DNA from 2 places in the Bradyrhizobium sp. AUGA SZCCT0177 genome. Region 1 is predicted to be linked to the other one. Evidence: predicted binding sites of a transcription regulator. Region 1 holds the regulator's gene; the other holds the start of a gene.
The links. The regulator PhoB, encoded in region 1, activates phosphate uptake and scavenging genes when phosphate is short. The targets are predictions, from matches to a motif close to TGTCATNNANCTGTCAT.
Positions count from the first base shown of each region.

Region 2: JQ597_RS13565 (RNA degradosome polyphosphate kinase) is a predicted target of PhoB. The motif match lies at 5,264-5,280, and genes of this name have one in related genera.

Region 1 is NZ_JAFCMA010000022.1:127,846-139,494, forward strand. It holds gene JQ597_RS24725 (lysylphosphatidylglycerol synthase domain-containing protein) at 1-768, shown strand, start outside; gene JQ597_RS24730 (ATP-binding protein) at 812-2,116, shown strand; gene pstS (phosphate ABC transporter substrate-binding protein PstS) at 2,260-3,270, shown strand; gene pstC (phosphate ABC transporter permease subunit PstC) at 3,541-4,530, shown strand; gene pstA (phosphate ABC transporter permease PstA) at 4,534-5,379, shown strand; gene pstB (phosphate ABC transporter ATP-binding protein PstB) at 5,376-6,197, shown strand; gene phoU (phosphate signaling complex protein PhoU) at 6,221-6,937, shown strand; gene phoB (phosphate regulon transcriptional regulator PhoB) at 7,013-7,714, shown strand; gene JQ597_RS24765 (GcrA family cell cycle regulator) at 7,884-8,393, opposite strand; gene JQ597_RS24770 (aspartate aminotransferase family protein) at 8,963-10,168, shown strand; gene argF (ornithine carbamoyltransferase) at 10,168-11,094, shown strand; gene JQ597_RS24780 (Hsp33 family molecular chaperone) at 11,297-11,649, shown strand, end outside.
Region 2 is NZ_JAFCMA010000010.1:16,442-28,090, reverse strand. It holds gene ndk (nucleoside-diphosphate kinase) at 1-414, shown strand, start outside; gene JQ597_RS13575 (TerC family protein) at 475-1,314, shown strand; gene ppx (exopolyphosphatase) at 1,473-2,975, opposite strand; gene JQ597_RS13565 (RNA degradosome polyphosphate kinase) at 3,003-5,201, opposite strand; gene JQ597_RS13560 (P-loop NTPase family protein) at 5,363-6,040, opposite strand; gene JQ597_RS13555 (CDP-alcohol phosphatidyltransferase family protein) at 6,129-6,671, opposite strand; gene purM (phosphoribosylformylglycinamidine cyclo-ligase) at 6,831-7,904, shown strand; gene purN (phosphoribosylglycinamide formyltransferase) at 7,909-8,559, shown strand; gene JQ597_RS13540 (hypothetical protein) at 8,591-8,917, opposite strand; gene JQ597_RS13535 (YadA family autotransporter adhesin) at 9,054-10,190, opposite strand; gene JQ597_RS13530 (AraC family transcriptional regulator) at 10,523-11,512, shown strand.

The sequences.
Region 1 (11,649 bases):
GCCCTGGCCGCCTTCACCTCCTATTCGATCGGCCACAATGTCGGCGCCAGCGTCTTCACCGGCGGCGCGGTGCGCTACCGGATTTATTCGGCCTGGGGTCTGAACGCGATCGACGTCGCCAAGATCTGCTTCTTGGCCGGGCTCACCTTCTGGCTCGGCAACGCCGCCGTGCTCGGGCTGGGCATCGCCTATCATCCGGAAGCCGCAGCTTCGATCGATCAGTTGCCGGCCTGGCTCAACCGTGCCCTGGCGTTTGCGATTATCGCCGGCCTCGTCGGCTATGTGGTCTGGGTCTGGAGCCAGCCCCGCGGGGTCGGCCGTGGACCCTGGAGCGTGACGCTGCCGGGCGGGCCGCTGACGCTGCTGCAGATCGGCATCGGCATCGTCGACCTCGGGTTCTGCGCGCTGGCGATGTATATGCTGGTGCCGGGCGAGTCCAATGTCGACTTTATCTTCGTCGCGGTCATCTTCGTCTCGGCGACGCTGCTGGGTTTCGCCAGCCATTCCCCTGGCGGGCTCGGCGTCTTCGATGCCGCCATGCTGGTCGGCCTCTCGCAGATGGACCGGGAGGATTTGCTGGCCGGGATGCTGCTGTTCCGGGTCCTCTATTATATTGCGCCTTTTGTCATATCTGTAATCTTGCTGACGCTTCGGGAGGTTATCCTGGGTGCGCGGTCGAAGCGCCTGCGCCAGTTGGCGCCTGGCCCCGACGCCGAGCCGAGACGTGAGGCCGTCTATGTGCGCGAGCGTGGAGACACCGGCGCCTGAAAGCGCGTAAAAGATGCAAAAGACAGAGGGAACAAAGCCAACAATGGCGATAGACGATTCCTCCTCTTCCTCCTCCTATTTTGCCCCATGGTCCGACCGGTTACGGCATTCGGCCATTATCCTGCTGGTCGCGGGCCTCGCTTTGTCGGTATTCGTTGCGACCGGCGAACTCGGGGTGGCGCGCGCCGTTGCGGCCTTCATCTGCATTGCCGCCGCAGCCCTGGTGCCATGGCGGCTGCATGATACGGCCACCTCGCGCGAAGACGTTCGCGGCGTCAATCCGGTCGAAGCCGCCGCCGTCAGCGCCGTCGTGGCCGGCATGCCGGATCCGGCCGTGCTGCTCGACCGCGCCGGCCGCGTGATCCATCTCAATGCTGCGGCAGCCCAGCTTGCCCCCGCTTTGCGCAAGAACGAGCTTGCCCAGTTCGCGCTTCGCTCGCCCGAAATCATCACCGCCCTGCGCGAGGCGATCGCGACCAGCGAGCCGCGCCGCGCGACCTATCTCGACCATGTGCCGGTCGACCGCTGGATGGAGCTGATCATCACGCCGGTGCCGGTGCCGACGCTGTTCGGCGGCGCCGACAAGTGCATGCTGATGACGTTCCACGATCAGACGCCGCTGCGCCGGGTCGAGGAGATGCGCGCCGATTTCGTCGCCAATGCCAGCCACGAACTGCGTACGCCGCTCGCCGCCCTGTCCGGCTTCATCGATACGCTGCAAGGGCCGGCCAAGGATGACGTCAAGGCGCGCGAGCGCTTTCTCGGGATCATGCACGCGCAGGCGACGCGCATGGCGCGGCTGATCGACGATCTCTTGTCGCTGTCGCGGGTCGAATTGTCGGCGCATGTTCGGCCCGATACCTCGGTCGACATCGTGCCCATCATCCGCCAGGTCGCCGACGGGCTGGAGCCGCTGGCGCATGAACGCCAGGTCGCCATCGAGATCGATCTGCCTGAGCTGCCGGTGACGATCGCGGGCGATCGCGAGGAGCTGCTGCGGCTGTTCGAAAATTTGATCGAGAACGCGCTCAAATATGGCGCGTCCGGCGGCAAGGTCATCGTCTCGCTGGTGCATGCGAATTCCGCCGATGGCGCGCCGGAAGTCCGCGTCCTGGTGCGCGATTTCGGGCCCGGAATTGCCCCGGAGCATCTGCCGCGGCTGACCGAGCGGTTCTACCGGGTCGATGTCGGCGACAGCCGGGCGCAGGGTGGAACCGGGCTCGGTTTATCCTTGGTGAAACATATTGTTAACCGCCATCGCGGCCGGCTTTTGATCGAAAGCGTGCCCAAAAACGGGGCCACTTTTACCGCCTGCTTTCCCCAGGCGAAACCCCCGGCAGGGACTTAAACTCTAGCGATTCCAATCGCTTGAGTCTGTCATCCAACTGTCATCGAACCTTCGTAAAAGCTCTATTGACCGCACCTAAACGGATGCGGCGTGAGCGCGATCGGGCGTTAACAGGCGCTTCGCTCACCAGATGGAGACCAGCCATGAATTTCATCAAGACAATCGTCGCGGCAGGCCTCGTCGCCGCCTCGACCTCGGCATTCGCCGCCGATATCACCGGCGCAGGCGCCACCTTCCCGTTCCCGGTCTATTCCAAGTGGGCCGATGCCTACAAAAAGGAGACCGGCAACGGTCTGAACTACCAGTCGATCGGCTCCGGCGCCGGCATCAAGCAGATCCTGGCCAAGACCGTGACCTTCGGCGCCACCGATGCGCCGCTGAAGGCTGAGGCCCTCGAAAAGGATGGCCTCGTGCAGTGGCCGATGGTGATGGGCGCGATCGTCCCCGTCGTGAACCTCGAAGGCATCAAGTCGGGCGAACTCGTGCTCTCGGGCGAAGTGCTCGGCGACATCTATCTCGGCAAGATCAAGAAGTGGGACGATCCCGCGATTGCCAAGCTCAATCCGAAGCTGAAGCTGCCGACCGACGCCATCACCGTGGTCCGCCGCTCCGACGGTTCGGGCACCACCTTCAACTTCACCGACTATCTGTCGAAGTCGAACGCCGAGTGGAAGGCCAAGGTCGGTCTCGGCACCGCGGTCGAATGGCCGACGGGCGTTGGCGCCAAGGGCAATGAAGGCGTTGCCGGCAACATCGGCCAGACCAAGAACGCGATCGGCTACGTCGAGTACGCCTACGCCAAGCAGAACAAGCTGACCTATGCCGCGATGGTCAACAAGGCAGGCAAGACCGTGCAGCCGACGGTAGCCTCGTTCCAGGCTGCTGCGGCCAACGCCGACTGGGCGAAGGCGCCCGGCTACTACGTGATCCTCACCGACCAGCCCGGCGAAACCTCGTGGCCGATCACCGCCGCGACCTTCATCCTGATGCACAAGTCCGCGACCGATAAGGCCGCGTCCCAGGAAGCCATCAAGTTCTTCAAATGGTCGTTCGAGAAGGGCGGCAAGATGGCTGAGGAGCTCGACTACATCCCGATGCCGGACTCCGTGGTCAAGCTGATCGAAAAGACCTGGACCGCCGAGATCAAGAGCTGAACTTAAGAACAAGAGCCGGGCGGCGTTCCGGCCCGGCGACAATGGGAGCGTGCTCCCACTTTGCCCAACCCGGGTCTTTCCGGGTTGGGTCTTTCCCTCCGGCGAGGAGGGCGAATACGGGCGGGTCTGGTTTGCCGAGTGACTTGGTCGACAGGGTCTTGGTCGACAAGGTCTTGGCCGACAGGGGTCTTGGTTCAAGAGTCCGGTGCAAAACCGGCGCCGGGTCCGGGGCAGTTGGGCTATACAGTACAGGGGATTGGCGTGGCAGACATGGCCGTTCAGAGCGACGTGATGGAAGCTGCAGGACCTTACGATCGCGCCAGGGCCCTCAGCGCCTTCAAGCTTGGTGACGTTACCTTCTATTGGCTCACGCGCGCCTGTGCGATCTCGGTGCTGCTCATTCTCGGCGGCATCATCTTATCGCTGATCGTGGGCGCCTGGCCTGCGATCAGGGAATACGGCTTCTCGTTCCTGTTCACCTCGCGCTGGGCGCCATCAGCCGATCCGCCGGTGCTGGGCGCGCTCGGGCCGATCTACGGCACGCTGATCACCTCCGTGATCGCGATGATGATCGCCATTCCGGTCGGTATCGGCATTGCGGTGTTCCTGACCGAGATCTGTCCGATCTGGCTGCGCCGTCCGATCGGGCTCGCGGTCGAACTGCTCGCCGGCATTCCCTCGATCATCTACGGCATGTGGGGCTTCTTCGTGCTAGGCCCGTTTTTGGCCAACTCGTTCCAGCCGTTCATGATCAGCATCTTCGACGGCGTCCCGGTTCTCGGCACCATCTTCGCAGGTCCCCCGTCCTATCTCAGCCTGTTCAACGCCGCGCTGATCCTTGCGATCATGGTGCTGCCCTTCATCACCTCGATCTCGGTCGACGTCTTCAAGACGGTGCCGCCGGTGCTGAAGGAAGCCGCCTACGGCGTCGGCTGCACCACCTGGGAAGTCGTCCGCAACGTGGTGATCCCCTACACAAGGGTCGGCGTGATCGGCGGCGTGATGCTGGCGCTCGGCCGCGCGCTCGGCGAAACCATGGCGGTCACCTTCATCATCGGCAACTCGTTCAAGATCTCATCCTCGATCTTCGCGCCGGGCACCACGATCTCGGCGGCGATCGCCAGCGAATTCGCCGAGAGCGACGGCCTGCACCAGTCCGGCCTGATCCTGCTCGGCCTGCTGCTGTTCGTGCTGACGTTCTTCGTCTTGTCGGCCGCCCGGCTGATGCTGATGCGGCTGGAAAAGAAGGCGGGGAACTGAGCCATGAACCCGATTTACGCCTCCCGCCGCCGTAACGACATCATCATCCGGGGCCTCTGCGTCGGCGCCGCCTTGTTCGGCGTGACATGGCTCGCGCTGATCCTGTTCACGCTGTTCTATAACGGCCTGGCCGGCCTCAACCTGGCCGTCTTCACCCAGGACACGCCGCCGCCCGGCTCGACCGATGGCGGTCTGCGCAACGCGATCATCGGTTCGATCATCATGACTGCGATCGGGGTTGGCATCGGCGCGCCGCTCGGCATGCTGGCCGGAACCTATCTGGCCGAATACGGCAAGCATGACCGGCTCACCTCGGTGATCCGCTTCATCAACGACATCCTGCTCAGCGCGCCCTCGATCATCATCGGCCTGTTCGTCTACGGCGCCATCGTGGTGCCGATGGGCGGCTTCTCGGCCTTTGCCGGCTGTCTGGCGCTGGCCGTGATCGTGATCCCCGTGGTGGTTCGCACCACCGAGGACATGCTCGGCCTGGTGCCCAATCCGCTGCGTGAAGCGGCGTCCGCGCTGGGCCTGCCGCGCTCGCTGGTGATCAAGCGGATCGCCTATCGCGCCGCGCGAAGTGGTCTCATCACCGGCGTGCTGCTCGCCACCGCCCGCGTCGCCGGCGAAACCGCGCCGCTGCTGTTCACCGCGCTGTCGAACCAGTTCTTCAGCCTCGACCTCACCAAGACGATGGCGAACCTGCCGGTCACCATCAACAACTTCGTGCAGAGCCCCTACGAATACTGGAAGCAGCTCGCCTGGAGCGGGGCGCTGCTCATCACCCTGACCGTACTCGCCCTGAATATTGGCGCGCGCATCCTTGGCGCCGAGAGGACCGCAAAATGACCGAAGTTTCTGTATCCATGAGTGCCGTCAACGCGGGCGTTCCCCACGTGGCGCTGCCCGACGCGCCGCCGAAAGTGACCGCGCGGGGCCTGAACTTCTACTATGGCGAGCACCACGCGCTGAAGAACATCAACCTCACGCTCGGCACCCACCGCGTCACCGCCTTCATCGGGCCGTCCGGCTGCGGCAAGTCCACGCTGCTGCGGATCTTCAACCGGATGTACGACCTCTATCCGGGCCAGAAGGCGACCGGGCAATTGATGCTCGACCAGACCAACATCCTCGACCCCAAGCTCGATCTCAATCTGCTGCGCGCCCGGGTCGGCATGGTGTTCCAGAAGCCGACGCCGTTTCCGATGACGATCTACGAAAACATCGCCTTCGGCATCCGCCTTTATGAGAAGATCTCGAAATCCGAGATGGACGGCCGCGTCGAAAAGGCGTTGCGTGGCGGTGCGCTGTGGAACGAGGTCAAGGACAAGCTGAATGCATCGGGCCTCAGCCTGTCCGGCGGCCAGCAGCAGCGGCTCTGCATCGCGCGCACGGTGGCGGTGCGCCCTGAAGTGATCCTGTTCGACGAGCCCTGCTCGGCGCTGGACCCGATTTCGACCGCCAAGGTCGAGGAATTGATCACAGAATTGGCGGAGGACTACACCATCGCCATCGTGACCCATAACATGCAGCAGGCGGCGCGCGTCTCGGACAAGACCGCCTTCATGTATCTCGGTGAATTGGTCGAATTCGACGACACCAACAAGATTTTCACCTCGCCGAGCGATCGACGCACCCAGGATTACATTACCGGCCGGTTCGGCTAAGCGCACATCGCGAGGAGAAGACAATGGCTTCAGAGCATACCGCGAAGGCGTTCGACAGCGATCTTCAGGAATTGACCCGCCTGGTCGCCGAAATGGGCGGCCTTGCTGAACGCATGATCACCGAATCCGTCGATGCCTTGATCCGGCGCGACGTTGCGCTCGGAAAACGCGTCGTCGCCTCCGACGCCGAGATCGACCGCCTGCAGCACCTGATCGAGGAACGCGCGGTGCTGACGATTGCCCGCCGCCAGCCGATGGCCATCGACCTGCGCGAGATCGTCGGCGCCATGCGGGTGGCCACCGATCTGGAACGGATCGGCGACCTCGCCAAGAACATGGGCAAGCGCGTCGCGGCGCTGGAGAACGATTTCCAGCCGCTGAAACTGATCCGCGGTCTCGAACACATGACCGATCTGGTGCAGTCGCAGGTCAAGTCCGTGCTCGACGCCTACGCGTCGCACGACCTGCCGGCGGCGATGGCGGTCTGGAAGGGCGACGAGGAAGTCGACGCCATCTGCACCTCGCTGTTCCGCGAACTCCTGACCTACATGATGGAAGATCCGCGCAACATCTCGTTCTGTATCCATCTGATGTTCTGCGCCAAGAACATCGAGCGGATCGGCGACCATGCCACCAACATCGCCGAGACCGTGTTCTACATGATCGAAGGCCAGCAGATCCTCGACAAGCGCCCGAAGGGCGACATGACGAATTTCGCCACGACTGTGCCGGGAAACTAGTTACTGAACTGACAGCGGAACGAGAGACGTTTTTCGCGTATCGACAGCGCGTCAAAACACAAGAGGCTTACATAGATGAACGCACGCATTCTGGTGGTTGAAGACGAGGAAGCGCTCACCACGCTTCTGCGCTACAACCTCGATGCCGAAGGCTATGAGGTCGAAACCGTCGCCCGCGGTGACGACGCCGATACACGGTTGAAGGAGCGGGTGCCCGACCTGATCGTGCTGGACTGGATGCTGCCGGGCCTGTCCGGCATCGAACTGTGCCGCCGCTTAAGGGCGCGGCCGGAGACCAAGGCGCTGCCGATCATCATGCTGACCGCGCGCGGCGAGGAAAGCGAACGGGTGCGGGGGCTGGCGACCGGCGCCGACGACTACATCGTAAAACCCTTTTCGGTGCCGGAGCTGCTGGCGCGGGTGAAGGGCCTGTTGCGGCGGGCGAGCCCGGAGCGGCTGGCCACCGTGCTGACCTATGGCGATATCGAACTCGACCGCGAGAAGCGCCGCGTCGCGCGCTCGGGCCGTCCGATCGATCTCGGCCCCACCGAATATCGCCTGCTGGAGTTTTTCCTGGAACATCCCGGCCGCGTGTTCAGCCGCGAGCAACTGCTCGACAGCGTCTGGGGCCGCGACATCTACATCGACGAGCGTACCGTCGACGTCCATATCGGCCGCCTGCGCAAACTGCTCAACCCCGGCCGCGAACAGGACCCGATCCGCACCGTGCGCGGCGCCGGCTACGCGCTGGATGATCGGTTCGCGAAGGTGGAGTAGCCAATACTCCATCGTCGTCCCGGCGAAGGCCGGGACCCATAACCACAAGTATCGATTTTTGAAGCGAGCTGGAGCTCCAGCCAAGCCTAACCACGATCGCCTGTGGTTATGGGTCCCTGCGTTCGCAGGGACGACAGCGGATATTTTCCGCGTAGCTGATGCGCAGCTCTTACCTGGTCGGCTTCGGCGCCGGGCGGCGGCGATCGGAGGCCGGCTGATAGGCGATGCGCGAGTGATGCGCGCAATAGGGCAGGCTGCTGAGCGCCTTGCCGCCGCAGAAAAAGAATTCCGAGCTGGAGGGGTCGCCGATCGGCCAGTGGCAGGTGGCCTCGTTCAATTCGAGCAGCGTCAGCCGCTGGCTCATCGGCACCACATTGTCGTAGGCGACCGGATCCGGCTCCATCTCCACCTCGAAGGCGTGGGCCAGCGCGGTGTTACCGCGCGACACCGGGCGCGCCACCCGCATCATCTGCTGGGCGGGGCGCGCCTTGCGCTGACGCGGCGCGGCCGAGGAGGGGCTCTTGGCACGGCCGGAGAGACCCAGCCGGTGCACTTTGCCGATCACTGCATTTCGCGTCACATTTCCGAGTTCCGCGGCGATCTGGCTGGCGGAAAGTCCGCCCTCCCAGAGCTTTTTAAGCTGCTCGACGCGCTCGTCGGACCAGGTCAATACCGTCATCGCATTCTTCCCTTCGCACAGAGCCGGCCAAACCGGGGGCAGCGCTGGCGATGCCAATTCTCAAAAATCCCAGCGGGCAGAATCCCTTAGCCCTCGCCGGGCGCAAAAAAGCCGCCCGAACGTTTACGCCTTACAAAATGGACTCTAGGGGTCAGTACTTCCGCACGAGATGTCGTACCCGACAGCCCAGACGCTACAATATGGCGGGACTCTGGCGCAAGAGTCCGCGTCCGTGCGTCCACATGTTCCGGTATTTATGCATTGTAATTGGAGTTTTCCACGGCACCGGAATGCTACGGATTGCTTTATCTTGCACCGCAGGGAAGCGGTTCGAGCATGATCCGGAAAAGTGGACGCCGGTTTTCCCTCGGGACAAGCGCAAGGCGCTTGCCCGGAGATCATGCTCAAAACAAGCGGATTTCGGCGTGTTGACACGGTCCAAAGCCAGCATAGAATGCCTGTCACGTGCCGCCCCGAAAAGGCGGCACGTTTTGTTTTCGCAAGACCGGCTGTGCCGCGTTCGCGCCAATGCACGCTATGTGGCCGGTCTCTAACCGTCAGTGATAGCCATGACCAACAGCGCCCCGTCGCATCTGCTTCCCGTATTCGCGAGAGTCGATCTCGGTTTCGAACGCGGCGAAGGCGCGTGGCTGATCTCGACGTCAGGCGAGCGCTATCTCGACTTCACCTCGGGTGTGGCAGTGAATGCGCTCGGCCACTGCCATCCGCATCTGGTCGCAGCCTTGCAGGAGCAGGCCACCAAGCTCTGGCACATGTCGAACCTGTTCAGGAGTCCGGACGGCGACAAGCTTGCAGCAAGGCTGTGCGAGCAGAGCTTTGCCGATCTGGTGTTCTTCTGTAATTCCGGCGCGGAAGCGATGGAATGCGCGATCAAGGTCGCGCGCCGCTATCACGCCGCCAAGGGACATCCCGAGCGCTACCGCATCGTCACCTTCGAGGGCGCGTTCCACGGCCGCACGCTGGGCACGCTGGCGGCGACCGGCTCGGCCAAATATCTGGAAGGTTTCGGTCCGCCGCTGGACGGCTTCGACCAGGTCGCGCATGGCGATCTCGAAGCGGTGAAGAAGGTGATCGGGCCGCAGACCGCCGCCATCCTGATCGAGCCGGTGCAGGGCGAGGGCGGTGTCCGCAGCGCGCCGCATGCGTTCTACAAGGCGCTCCGCCAATTGTGCGACGACAAGGGCCTGCTGCTGATTTTCGACGAGGTGCAGACCGGCATGGGCCGCACCGGCGATCTGTTTGCCTATAAGCGCCTCGGCGTCACCCCCGACATCATGTCGCTGGCAAAAGCGCTCGGCGGCGGCTTTCCGATCGGCGCCTGTCTCGCCACGGCAGAGGCGGCGTCCGGCATGACGCCGGGCTCGCACGGCTCGACCTTCGGCGGCAACCCGCTGGCGATCGCCTCCGCCAACGCGGTGCTCGACGTGATGCTCAAACCCGGCTTCTTCGACCACGTGCAGAAAGTGTCGCTGCTCTTGAAACAGAAGCTCGCTTCCGTGGTCGATCGCTATCCTTCCGTGCTGGCGGAAGTGCGCGGCGAAGGGCTGCTGATCGGCGTCAAGGCCGTGGTGCCCTCGGGCGATCTCGTCGCCGCGCTGCGGGACCAGAAGCTGCTGACGGTCGGCGCCGGCGACAATGTCGTGCGCTTCCTCGCGCCCCTGATCGTTTCCGAATCCGAGATCGAGCAATCCGTCCAAAGCCTCGAACGCGCCTGCATCGCGCTGTCAGGCGACAAGAAGAAGGCGGCGGGGTGATGAGCAAGTCCCTACGTCACTTTCTCGATATCAGCGAGCTGCCGCCGAAGGAATTGCGCAACATGCTGGACCTGAGCGTCGCCATGAAGGCGAAGCTGAAGGCGCATGAGACGCCCAGAAAGCCGCTCGAGGGCAAGACGCTGGCGATGATCTTCGAACGGCCGTCGACCCGCACCCGGGTCTCGTTCGACGTCGGCATGCGCCAGCTCGGCGGCGAGGCCATCATGCTGACCGGCGCGGAAATGCAACTCGGCCGCGGCGAGACCATCGCCGATACCGCGCGCGTGCTGTCGCGTTACGTCGATGCGATCATGATCCGCATCCTCAACCATGATGCGCTGCTGGAGCTTGCCGCCAACGCCACCGTGCCCGTCATCAACGGGCTCACCCGGCGCTCGCATCCCTGCCAGGTGATGGCTGACCTGATGACGTTCGAGGAGCATCGCGGTTCGATCGAGGGCCGCACCGTGGCCTGGACCGGCGATGACAACAACGTGCTGGCGTCATGGGCGCATGCGGCGGAGCGTTTGAAGTTCAAACTGAACGTGGCCACCCCGCCGCAGCTCGCGCCGAACAAGGCGATGAAGGACTGGATCAAGGCGACGCAGGCGCCGATCGTGCTCGGCAACGACCCGGAAGCCGCCGTCGCCGGCGCCGACTGCGTCGTGACCGACACCTGGGTGTCGATGGGCGACAAGGACGGCGAGCATCGCCACAACGTGCTCAAGCCCTACCAGGTCAACGCCCAGCTGATGTCGCTGGCCAAGCGTGATGCGCTGTTCATGCACTGCCTGCCGGCTCATCGCGGTGAGGAGGTCACCGACGAGGTGATCGACGGCCCGCAATCGGTGGTGTTCGACGAAGCCGAAAACCGCCTGCATGCGCAAAAGGGCATTCTGGCCTGGTGTTTTAACGAAGTGGCGTAGAGGCCCCAACGTAACTGTCGTCCCGGCCTAGTGCGCAGTTGCGCACGGGGGCCGGGACCCATACGCCGCGGCTCTAACGATTGAAGGCAGTGGTTGACGCCTTGCCTTACTCAGAACTCCCTGTGGCTATGGGTCCCGGCCTTCGCCGGGACGACGTAATACCCCCTTTCGATTCATCCTCTTCGACCCCAGATAAAGCGCCATGACTCAATCCCCCGACATCAAAATCACGCCCTCAGCGCCGATCCGCGCGCCATCGGCGGTTCCCATCGACGATGCAGCGCTGCCGTTCGAAGTCAACGCGCTCGACCTGCGCGGACGGCTGACCCGGCTCGGCCCCGCGCTCGACGACATCCTGACCAAGCACGATTACCCGGCTCCGGTCTGCAAGCTGCTCGGCGAAGCCATCGTGCTGGCAACGCTGCTGGGCTCGTCCCTGAAGTTCGACGGGCGCTTCATCCTGCAGACCCAGACCGACGGCCCGGTGTCGTTCCTGATCGTGGATTTCCAGCTGCCGGATCGGCTGCGCGCCTATGCGCGCTTCGATGCGACGCG
Region 2 (11,649 bases), on a different contig from region 1:
GAACGCACTTTCTCGATCATCAAACCCGACGCGACCGAGCGCAATCTGACTGGCGCCGTCAACGCGTTGATCGAGAAGGCGGGTCTTCGGATCGTGGCCCAGAAGCGCATTCGCATGACGCGCGACCAGGCTGAAACCTTTTACGCGGTCCACAAGGCGCGTCCGTTCTTCGGCGAACTGGTCGACTTCATGACGTCGGGCCCGGTCGTGGTGCAGGTGTTGCAGGGCGAGGGTGCGGTGCTGAAATATCGCGACGTGATGGGCGCCACCGATCCGTCGAAGGCGGCCGAGGGCACGATCCGCAAGGTTCACGCCAAGTCGATCGGCGAGAATTCGGTGCATGGTTCGGACGCGACGGAGACGGCCGCGATTGAAATCGCGCAGTTCTTCTCCGGCAACGAAATCGTCGGTTAATTCAAAACGAGCGGCGCGCGAGCGCCGCCCAGGACGGCCAAGCGCCGGGGGGAGCATGCTGTGAACTGGGTGCTGCAAATTTTCGATCCGGCGACGATCTCGACTTTCTTCACGCAGTTCCAGGCCGAGATGCAGCAGCCCGCCTTCTGGGTCGCGCTCGGCAAGATCATGTGGATCAACATCCTGCTGTCGGGCGACAATGCGCTCGTCATCGCGATGGCGTGCCGCGGGCTGCCGCCGCGCCAGCGGTTCTGGGGCATGATCCTCGGCGCCGGCGTCGCCGTTGGGCTGCGCATCATCTTCACCGGCATCGTCGTGTCGCTGATGGCGCTACCGTTCCTCAAGCTGGTCGGCGGACTGGCGCTGCTCTACATCGCGGCCAAGCTGTTGGTGCCCGAAGATGAAGGTGAGGGCGACGTGCACGCGGCGGCGCATCTGTGGGCTGCCGTGCGGATCGTGGCGATCGCCGACATCGTGATGAGCCTCGACAACGTGATCGCGGTTGCGGCGGCCGCCAATGGCAGCATTCCGCTGCTGGTGATCGGCCTTGCGATCAGCGTTCCCCTGATCGTTGCCGGTGCGGCGCTGATCATGGCGCTGCTGACGCGCATGCCGGCTCTGGTGTGGGCCGGTGCAGGCCTGCTCGGCTGGGTCGCGGGCGAGGTGATGGCCACCGATCCTGCCGTCGTTCCGCATTTGCGTGCGCTTTCCGACGGCCCGGTCGGCGTCCAGCTCGACAAGCTATTCGGCTGGACCGGCCTGCACTTCGCCAATGGCGGTCATGGCGCCGAGGTGGTGTGCGGGCTGATCGGCATCGCGATCGTGCTGGTGGTGGGATCGATGTGGCGCAAAAGCGCGCAGCAAAAACACGCCGCCGAGCACGCCGCCAAGGCGGCGTAGGTGTTCAGACAGCGGATTGCGTAGCGAACGGCTCGCATCGCGAAAACGGTAACGCCCGGGAATCTCCCGGGCGTTTTTTATGTGAGCTTGGCGTTCTCGGCGATCCGTCGCATCCCTCCTTGGGGCCGCTGTGCAATGAGACAGGGATAATTCTGTCTTTACCGCCGCACGATCGAGCCGGAGCGTCCGACCAGCCGCGCCAGTTGCTTGAAGCGGCTGCCGACACGGTCGGCGACCAGATCGACCATCCGGTGCTCGAACACCAGCATCAGCTTGCGGCCCTGGCTGCGGAAATGCGTCGCGGGCAGCACGCCGGTTCGCGCCGCCGAGATCAGATGCGCAACGCGGAACGCCGCGCCCAGCATTCTGGCGCGTTCGTCCATCGCCGGAGGCACCAGCTCGCGAATGCGCGCCGGCGGTTCGTTTTCCTCGCTGAGACCGGCGTAGCGATAAAACACCGACAGCGCGACAAAGGCGCGGCCCTGGTGGCTGATCGAGCCGAAATTGCCGTTGGTGATCAGGCTCAGCGTCTCCTCGCCGCGATGGTCCGGATGCACCCGCCAGCCGATGTCGGACAGCAGGCATGCGGCGTGGCGCAGCCGCCGTTCCTCGACGGTTTCGCGCAGCTTGACGACCCTGACCAGACGATCGGTCCACGAGACCAGTTCTTCGGCATGGCGGGCGGACCGCGACAACAGCTGGTTCAGCGTTTGCGCGGCGCAGATAAATCCATCGAGGGCGCGTTCGGATGGTGGCAGCTTTTCATACAGCAGCCCCTCGCGCACGCCGAAGGTCGAGAACACGATGGTCTTGGGCCTGGCAACGCGAATGATGTGTTCGAGCACCAGCGCCGCGTAGGTCAGCAGCGGCCGCCGCGCGTCGGAGATCATCTCGATATTGGCCAGCATGTTGGCCGCGGCCAGCCGCCTCAGCCGCTGCGCGAAGTCGAGCGCTTCCGCCGCCGGGATCGAATAGCCGTGCATCACCCGCAGCGGGTAGTCGCTCTGGATGATGTGGATGCGCGCCAGCGCGCGCCAGGTGCCGCCGACCGCATAAAAGGTGCGGCCGCGGCCGGCCTTGAGCTGGGCGACGTCGGACAGTTCGTCCCGGACGATTCGGTCGGCGCGTTTCAGCGATTTGTCCGACAGATCCTGCAGCGCCAGGCTGCCGAGCGGTAGCGTGACGCCGCTGCGGACGCGGTTGCGGTGCACGTCGATCAGTTCGAGCGAACCGCCGCCGAGATCGCCGACGATGCCGTCGGGATTGTGCACGCCGGACACGACGCCGAGCGCCGACAATTTGGCCTCGCGCGGTCCCGACAGAATTTGAATGGGGGCGCCGCAGATGCGCTCGGCCTTGGCGATGAAGTCGGGGCCGTTGGAGGCGTCGCGGCAGGCCGCCGTGGCGATCGCATAGACGCGGCCGACCTTCTGGATCTTGCACAACGCGCGAAACCTCCGCAGCGCGGTCAATGCCTTGGCGACGGCGTCGGTCGCCAGCAGCCCGGTGGTCTGGACCTCGCGGCCGAGCCCGCACAGCGCCTTCTCGTTGAAGATCGTGACGAGGCTGCGCGCCATCGTTTCATAGACGACGAGACGAACCGAGTTCGAACCGATATCGATGACGGCGACGCTGGTTGCGCGCTGGCGCGGCCGCTTCACCGCCAATCCCCCATATGACGCAACCCGCTAGGACGAATGCTGACGCTCATTACGGCGCGTGAGGCGGCGCGGCGAAGATTCCTTGAGAGACTTTCCACGGCCTGACAGACTCGGATTCGTCATGAAGTAGTTGTGCAGATTGAACGGCTCTTCGCCTTTCGCGGCCTTCATACGCGTTGAAGACCCGTCCGGCAACAATTGCCAGCTTTGCTCGGTATCCTTCAGGTTCGCGACCATGATCTGTTCGAGAACCTGCTGATGAACCGTGGGATTTTGCAGCGGACAGAGCACCTCGACGCGGCGGTCCAGGTTCCGCGGCATCATGTCGGCGGACGAGATATACACAGCAGCTTTTGTGCTCGGCAGGCCTTGACCCATGCCAAAGCAGTAGATTCGGCCGTGTTCGAGGAACCGGCCGATGATGGATTTGACGCGGATGTTCTCGGAAAGTCCGGGCAGCCCGGGCCGCAGGCAGCAGATGCCGCGCACCACGAGCTCGATCGCGACGCCGGTCTGCGAGGCCTCATACAGCGCATCGATGATGTCGGGGTCGACCAGCGAGTTCATCTTCATCCAGATCGCGCCGGGCTTGCCGTGGCGGGCGTAATTGGATTCACCCTTGATGTGTTCGATGATGCGGTTGCGCAGCGTCAGCGGCGACACCGCCATGCGCTCGATGTCGCTGGGTTCGGCGTAGCCGGTGATGTAGTTGAATACCCGAGCCGCATCGCGCCCGATGATCGGGTCCGAGGTGAAGTAGGACAGGTCGGTATAGATGCGCGCGGTGACCGGGTGATAATTGCCGGTGCCGGTGTGGACATAGGTGGTGAGGTTGCCGCCCTCGCGGCGCACCACCATCGACAATTTGGCGTGGGTCTTCAGTTCGATGAACCCGTACACCACCTGCACGCCGGCGCGTTCGAGGTCGCGCGCCCAGCGGATATTGGCTTCCTCGTCGAACCGCGCCTTCAGCTCGATCAAGGCGGTCACCGACTTGCCGGCTTCGGCGGCTTCGGCCAGCGCGCGCACGATCGGCGAGTTGTTCGAGGTGCGGTAGAGCGTCTGCTTGATGGCGACCACGTCGGGGTCGCGGGCGGCCTGTTGCAGGAACTGCACGACGACGTCGAAGGATTCGTAGGGGTGATGGACCACCAGATCCTTCTGCCGGATCGCAGCGAAGATATCGCCGCCATGGTCGCGCACGCGCTCGGGATGGCGCGGCACATAGGGCACGAATTCGAGGTCGGGCCGGTCGAGCCGCGTCAGCTGCGACAGCTCGTTCATCGCCAGCACGCCGTCGACCAGGAAAATCTCGTCGTCGGCGGTGGACAGCGCTTGCTGCACGAAGGCGCGAAGCTCCTCCGGCATCTTGGCTTCGATCTCGAGCCGGATCACCGATCCGCGCCGCCGCCGCTTCAGCGCGGTCTCGAACAGGCGGACCAGATCCTCGGCCTCTTCCTCGATTTCCAGTTCGGAATCGCGGATGATGCGGAAGGCGCCCTGGCCCTTGACGGTATAGCCGGGGAACAGGCGGCCGATGAACAGGCCGGTGGCCTGTTCCAGGGTGATCAGGCGTACCGCGCCGTCCTTGCCCGCGGGCATGCGGATGAAGCGGTCGATCTTGCCGGGCATGCGGATCAGCGCGTTCATCGGCTTGCCGTCGGCGACCCGCGACAAATGCAGCGCGATCGTGAAACCAAGGCTCGGGATGAACGGGAAGGGGTGCGCCGGATCGATGGCGAGCGGCGTCAGCAGCGGGAAGATGTTATGGAGGAAGTGATCCTCGATCCAGCTCCGCTCGGCCTTGGTGACGTCATGGCCATCGACCAGAATGATCCCGGTCTTGGACAGAATGGTGCGCAGGTCGCTCCAGATCGCCTGCTGATCCGAGGCGAGTTCCGAAACCGTCTTGTTGATGGCGACGAGCTGCTCGGACGGGGTCAGGCCGTCGGGGCTGCGTTCGGCGATACCTTCACGGACCTGCGCCTTGATACCGGCGACACGGACCATGAAGAATTCATCAAGGTTATTGGCTGAAATCGACAGGAACCGGACCCGCTCCAGCGTGGGGTGGCCGGGATTGACCGCTTCCTCGAGCACGCGGCGATTGAAGTGCAGCCAGGACAGCTCGCGATTGATGAACCGCTCCGGGCTGGTGGCGATGGCCAGTGGCGCTTCGGCAACTGCGTCTTTTTCTGTTATTTCAATAGCTTGTGCCGAGTCCATGAAGTTTCGGTCCATCTCAGTTGGAGCGCAGCGCCAGTTTAGGCGGATGCCGTGCGCACCATGTGATAGTTGGATGACGTTTCGATGACATTGATGTTCCGCCCGCCGCCGCCGTCAAGGCGGCGGGGGCGTGACATGGCGCGCAGCGGCAGCAGCGCCCGTCAGGCGTTGCGCAGCAATTCGGCTGCCAGCGCCCGGGTCACCGGCCGGCCGAGCCGCAGCGCCTCGCTATCCAGCAGGTCGATGGCCTGGCGCGCAGCCGCATAGGATCGCTCGATCCGGCTGGCGAGATAGCTCACGACAGTCTCGTCGATGCTCAGCTGCCGGTCGGCGCAGAATTTGACGATCAGGCTGCGGAACAACAGATCGTCGGGCGGCAATAGCGGCACCGTCGGCACCGCGCGCAGCCGCGACCGCAGATCGCGCAGCTCGACCTCGAAGGCCGATGGTGCCATCCGCGCCGTCATCAGAATGAAGGCTTCGTCTTCCCGCCCCAGATTCATCAGGTGGAACATCGCACGCTCGTCGAAATCCCCCGGTTTCAGGTCCTCGACCACCAGCGCCCCCGTCGCAAGCGCGCCGGGTACGGCGGTGGGCGTCAAAGCGCGTGCGGATATCGAGCGGGCGCCGGCTTGCTCGGCCCAGATCGCGGCGAGATGGCTCTTGCCGGAGCCTTCCGGGCCTACCAGCAGCATGATGCGGTTGGGCCAGTCGGGCCAGCTTTCGATCAGCGCCAGGCCCGCCTCATTGGCCGGCCCTTCCAGAAAATTGTCGCGGGTCAGGCTTTCTGCATGCGGCAGCGCAAAGGCAAGCTGACGGGGTTGAACGCGAACTGCCACGCAAGTCTCCGGAACCATGGCGTTTTCAAGCGAAGTGGGTACCGGTTCGCGTGAGGACGCGTCAAACAAAACGCTTCAAACAAAACGCCTATTTGGCCTCGATCGTACTCATGTGCCGCACCCACTCCACGAGATAGAGGGAGACGGAAACCAAAGTAAAGACCGTAACAAAGCCCATCAGGATCAGGTCGTATGGCGTCGGCTTGAAGTTGAAGCCGAGCGACGCCAGCACCAGGGCGGCGAACGCCACCTGCGCCACCGTGTTGAGCTTCGAGACCATCAAGGGTTTCATCGGGATAGGCTTGTCGAACAACCATGACACAATCACGGCGGTGACGATCATGATGTCGCGCGACACCACCAGGATCACGATCCACAGCGGCACCGCGCCCCAGATTCCGAGCGAGACGTAGATCGAGACCAAAAGCGCCTTGTCGGCGAGGGGATCGAGCAGGGCGCCGAGCTCGCTGGTCATATTGAAGCGCTTGGCGAGGAAACCGTCGACGGCGTCGCTGACGCCGGCAATCACGAAGATAGCGAACGCGATCTCCATCTGCCTCGAGGCGATCGCCCAGACGATAATGGGCACCAGGATGATGCGACCCAGTGTAATGATATTCGGAATATTCAACTCGGTCGCTTCCCGGCTACCGGCCTAATTGCGTAACAGATCCGGCCCTTTGCGGGGCGGGCCGGTTGTTATCTACATAGTATATCGACCCCGCGCTTGCGAGCCATTGCAGGATCGCCGAAATCCTCGTAACCAGCCGTCTTCTGACGGGAATTGAGCATGATCGACCGCAAAAACGGGCTCACTTACGCCGATTCGGGCGTCGATATCGATGCGGGCAATCGCCTCGTCGATCTCATCAAGCCGATGGTGCGTGCCACCGCCCGCGCCGGCGCCGACGCCGAGATCGGCGGCTTTGGCGGGCTGTTCGACCTCAAGGCAGCCGGCTTCACGGACCCGGTGCTGGTGGCCGCGACCGACGGCGTCGGCACCAAGGTCAAGATCGCGATCGAGACCGGCCTGCACGGCGGAATCGGCATCGACCTGGTGGCGATGTCGGTCAATGACCTCGTGGTGCAGGGCGCCGAGCCGCTGTTCTTCCTCGACTATTTCGCCTGCGGCAAGCTCGATCCGGAAGCTGCGGCCGCCATCGTGGCCGGCATTGCCGAGGGCTGCAGGGAGTCCGGCTGCGCCCTGATCGGCGGCGAGACCGCGGAAATGCCTGGCCTCTACAAGGACGGCGATTACGACCTCGCGGGCTTTGCTGTGGGGGCTGCCGAGCGCGGCACGCTGCTGCCGAGTTCAGACATTGCGATCGGCGACGCCGTGATCGGTCTTGCCTCCTCGGGCGTGCATTCCAACGGCTTCTCTCTGGTCCGCAAAATCGTCGAGAATTCCGGCCTCGGCTTTGACGCCCCGGCACCGTTCTCGCCCGTGATGACGCTCGGCGGCGCGCTGCTGGCGCCGACGCGGCTCTATGTGAAATCGTGCCTGCGCGCGATCCGCGAAACCGGCGCCATCAAAGGCCTCGCCCACATCACCGGCGGCGGCTTCACCGACAACATTCCGCGCGTGCTGCCGAAGCATCTCGGGGTCGGCATCGATCTGGCGCGGCTGCCGGTATTGCCTGTCTTCAAATGGCTGGCCGAGCAGGGCGGCATCGCCGAGCTCGAATTGTTGCGCACCTTCAACTGCGGCATCGGCATGATCGCGATCGTCAAGCCGGATGCGATCGACAGGGTCACCGAAATCCTCACCGAGGGCGGCGAGACTGTCGCCCTGCTCGGTGAAGTGATCGCGGCGGAAGGCGAGCATCGCGTGGTCTATAACGGTCATCTGGACCTGTCGCGGTGACGCCGTGAAGCGCCGCGTCGCCATTCTGATCTCCGGGCGTGGATCGAACATGGCCGCGCTGATCGACGCGGCCAAAGCACCGGATTTCCCGGCGGAAATCGTCACCGTGATTTCCAACCGCGCCGATGCCGGTGGCCTGGAAAAGGCTGCTGCGAGCGGCATTCCCACGACCGTGATCGAGAGCAAGCCGTTCGGCAAGGACCGCGCAGCCTTCGAAGCGGTGCTGCAGCGGGCGCTCGATGAAAAGAATGTCGAGCTGATTTGCCTTGGCGGATTCATGCGGCTGTTCACCGCCGAATTCGTCAAACGCTGGTACGGCAAGATGCTCAACATCCATCCCTCGCTGCTGCCGTCCTTTCCGGGCCTCGATCCGCACGGCCAGGCGCTGACGACCGGCGTGAAGATTTCAGGCGCCACCGTGCATTTCGTGATCCCGGAAACCGACGCGGGGCCGATTGTGATGCAGGGCGCGGTCGCGGTGGCCGATGGCGACACCGCCGAGACGCTGGCTCAGCGCATCCTCGTCATCGAGCACCGCATCTATCCCGAAGCGCTGCGGCTGCTCGCCAGCGGCAAGGTCCGCCTCGAAGGCGACATCTGCAGGATTTCGGGACAGGCCGCGCCGGACGGAACCCTGATCTGGCCCGCGGTGTGATGCGGCGCTTGCAGCGCGCGCGGGCGGCTGGCTAACGGGCAGGCGCTGCGGCGGGCGGCCAGCGCTGGTCAAGCGGCGCCGGGGGCTCTGGCGGGGGCACGCTGGCGCGCTGTGCCGGCGCTGGTTTGGGCCGGGCGGCGGCTAGGGGCGGCGCAGGTGCGGGGCCTGCAAAACAACTGATCGAGCCGATCGTGGTCGAACCATATTGCACGTAACCGCTGGTCTGCTGCGGCGAATGTGGCGCATTGATCGGCAGATAGACCATGCAGATCGTGCCGTCGACTGGATCGCGCAATCGCTGGATGACGGTATCTTTCAACGGCCCTCCGAATTGCCGCTCGATCTGCATGGTCGGCATCTTGCTCCAATCCACCGGCTGGGCGTGCGCAAGCGGCGGCGACAGCGCAAGGCTTGCCGCACACACGCGCCATGTGGACAGGGCGCGCCGCCGGCCCTGCGTTCGTCGACTTCGCCGCATCGCTGAATATCGCTGCTCAGAATTCAGCGGCCATGCCGACACGGCCGATATGTTCGGTGCCGCCGCCGTTCGAATAGCTGCCGAACAGCACGGTCGGCGCCGGGGTGTTGAGGCGATACGCAAGCCCGAGGCCCGCGCCATAGGCGCCCCGATAGGCGCCGCCGGTCGCCGATACCGTGAGCTTGCCTGCGGCGGAAGGCATCACGACGGGGGCGAGTGCTGCGCTGGCTGCGATGCCGCGGCGCGCTTCGGTGCGGTTGGCATCGACCTGGCTTTGCACGCCATTGAGCTGGGTTTGCAGCCCGGTGACCTGACTTTGCAGGCCGGTAACCTGGCTCTGCAGCCCGGTGGCCTGGGTCTGCAGCCCCGCGGCCTGCGACTGGAAATTCGCCGTCGCGCTGTTGAGCTGGCTGATATTCGCAGCGTCCGTCGCGCTGACGCCGGCGGCGACATTGGTGACGCGCCGCTCATTGCCGGCGGAGCCGACGGAGACCGTATTGGCGGCGGTGGCGGTCGAATTGGCGCCGATTGCGACGGAGTTGGTGGCGGTGGCGGAGGCGTTGACGCCGACCGCAACGGCGCCGGTCGCCGTGGCGTTGGCGCTGGTGCCAAATGCCGCGCTGTTGACCCCCGATGCGGCACTGTTGGCGCCGGCGGCCACGCTGTTGGTTCCGGATGCGGTGCTGTTGTAGCCCAACGCCGCGCTTTCCTGGCCGCCGGCATTGGCGCCGCGGCCGACCGCCGTCGCGCTGGCGGCGCCTGCCGTCGCGTCGGTGCCGAAAGCCGCGGCATAATTGAAGTTTGCGGTTGCGCCCGTGCCAAAGGCCGAAGCACTGGTGGCGGTCGCACTGGCACCGGTACCGACCGCCACGCTTTCGCCGGCAGCGGTATTGGCGTTTGCGCTCGACCCGATCGCGATCGAGCCGGTGGTGCTCGATGCGTTGACGCCGATGGCGATCGAACCGGCGCCGGTGGCGTGCGCTCCGAGGCTGCCGGTGCCGCTCGCTGCAATCGCGCCAACGCCGGTGGCGAACGCGTTGTTGACCTCGGCGCCGCTGTAGGTGACGCCGTCCTCGGCGGCAAGCGCGCTCGAGATCGGCAATGCCATGGCGCCAATCAATGCGAGGATCGCAGGCGTTGCAAACTTGATCATAAATACCCCTGAAATTTCCTGTCTCCCGCAGGGCTTATTCGACTGAGGGCAAACCGTCGTATCCCCGGCGGCATTGGTTATGAACAGGATGGCACCGGCCAGGCAATTTCATCTGATGTTGCGGATGCGTCACAGGAAAGCGGCGGCGGCGACGGGAAAACATGAACTGCATGGCGCTAACGGCACCTCAGGGGAGCGCCTCGATGCGCAGCGATCGCTCGGTATCGGTGTTCACGCGATGTTTGTGCGTTGAACTTTATCTTCTGGCCGCTGACCTATGATGAAGCCAGCCGCGTGGGACCCAAGAACATCATGGATGACGCAAGAACAGTATGAATAAGGTCGTTTTCTCTACCGATGATTTGTCCACTGAACTCGACGACAACGGGCGGTTCAAGCTCTGGAGAGAGCTTCATAGCGACCTCTATTGCGCGTTCGACTATTCAAGGCTCAACGACTCCCTGTTTTCGGCGCGCTATCAATTCTCCCAGTACGGAAACGTGAGGACCAGTCGGTTCAGCAGCGGTGCGATCAATGGGTTAGCGCGAACGCCGCGGCACATCGCGAACGACACCACTGAACTCTTTGCCTTCACGTTCAATCATGCCCGCGAATCGGTATCGATACGATGCGAGCTGACGAACCGTGAATGCATCATGGCGCCTGGCGGGGCAACATTTTATACCGCAGACAACGCAGGCATATGTCAAAGCAAGGCCGGGTTGAAATCGACGACCGTCGCAGTGGCACGCCAAAATCTCATTGAACTGGTTGCCGATCCGGACGATCTCATTCTCAGTCAATTCGACCTGAACAATCCGACGCTCCGGCATCTGGCGCGATATCTCGACATCATCCAGGAGCCGAACGACGATGGCGGCAATCCATTGGATGCGCACATCGAGACGACCTTTCTGGATCTCTTTGCGCTCGCGCTCGGCGCACGCCGCGACGTGACTGAAGTTGCCCGCAACCGCGGGCTGCGCGCTGCCCGCCTGCAAGACGTTCTCCTCACGATCCGGAAAGGATTCTCCGATCCGGCCTTCTCGTCGGAACGGGCGGCCCGCGCTCTCGGCGTATCGCGCCGCTATGTCAACGACCTGCTTTCCGAGACCGGCAACTCCTTCGCCGCGCGCGTCCTGGAGTTGCGCCTGCAAAAGGCACGCATGATGCTGGCCGATCACCGCAACGATCGCCTCAAGATCGACGAGGTCGCGTTCGCCTGCGGCTTCAACGAGGTGTCGTATTTCCACCGCTGCTTCCGCCGCCGCTTCGGCGCGTCGCCGGCGCAATATCGTGGCAGTGGGGGCGGGGACGCCTAGTTCCGTTTCGCCCGTCTTGGACCAGGCCAGTGCCGCCCAGTGCCACCCAGTGCAAGGTACTGTGGCCGCCGAACAACAGCGGCTTCTATTCGGTCCCTGGTGAGGCCCGTAAGCGATTGACGCTGTGCACGAACTGG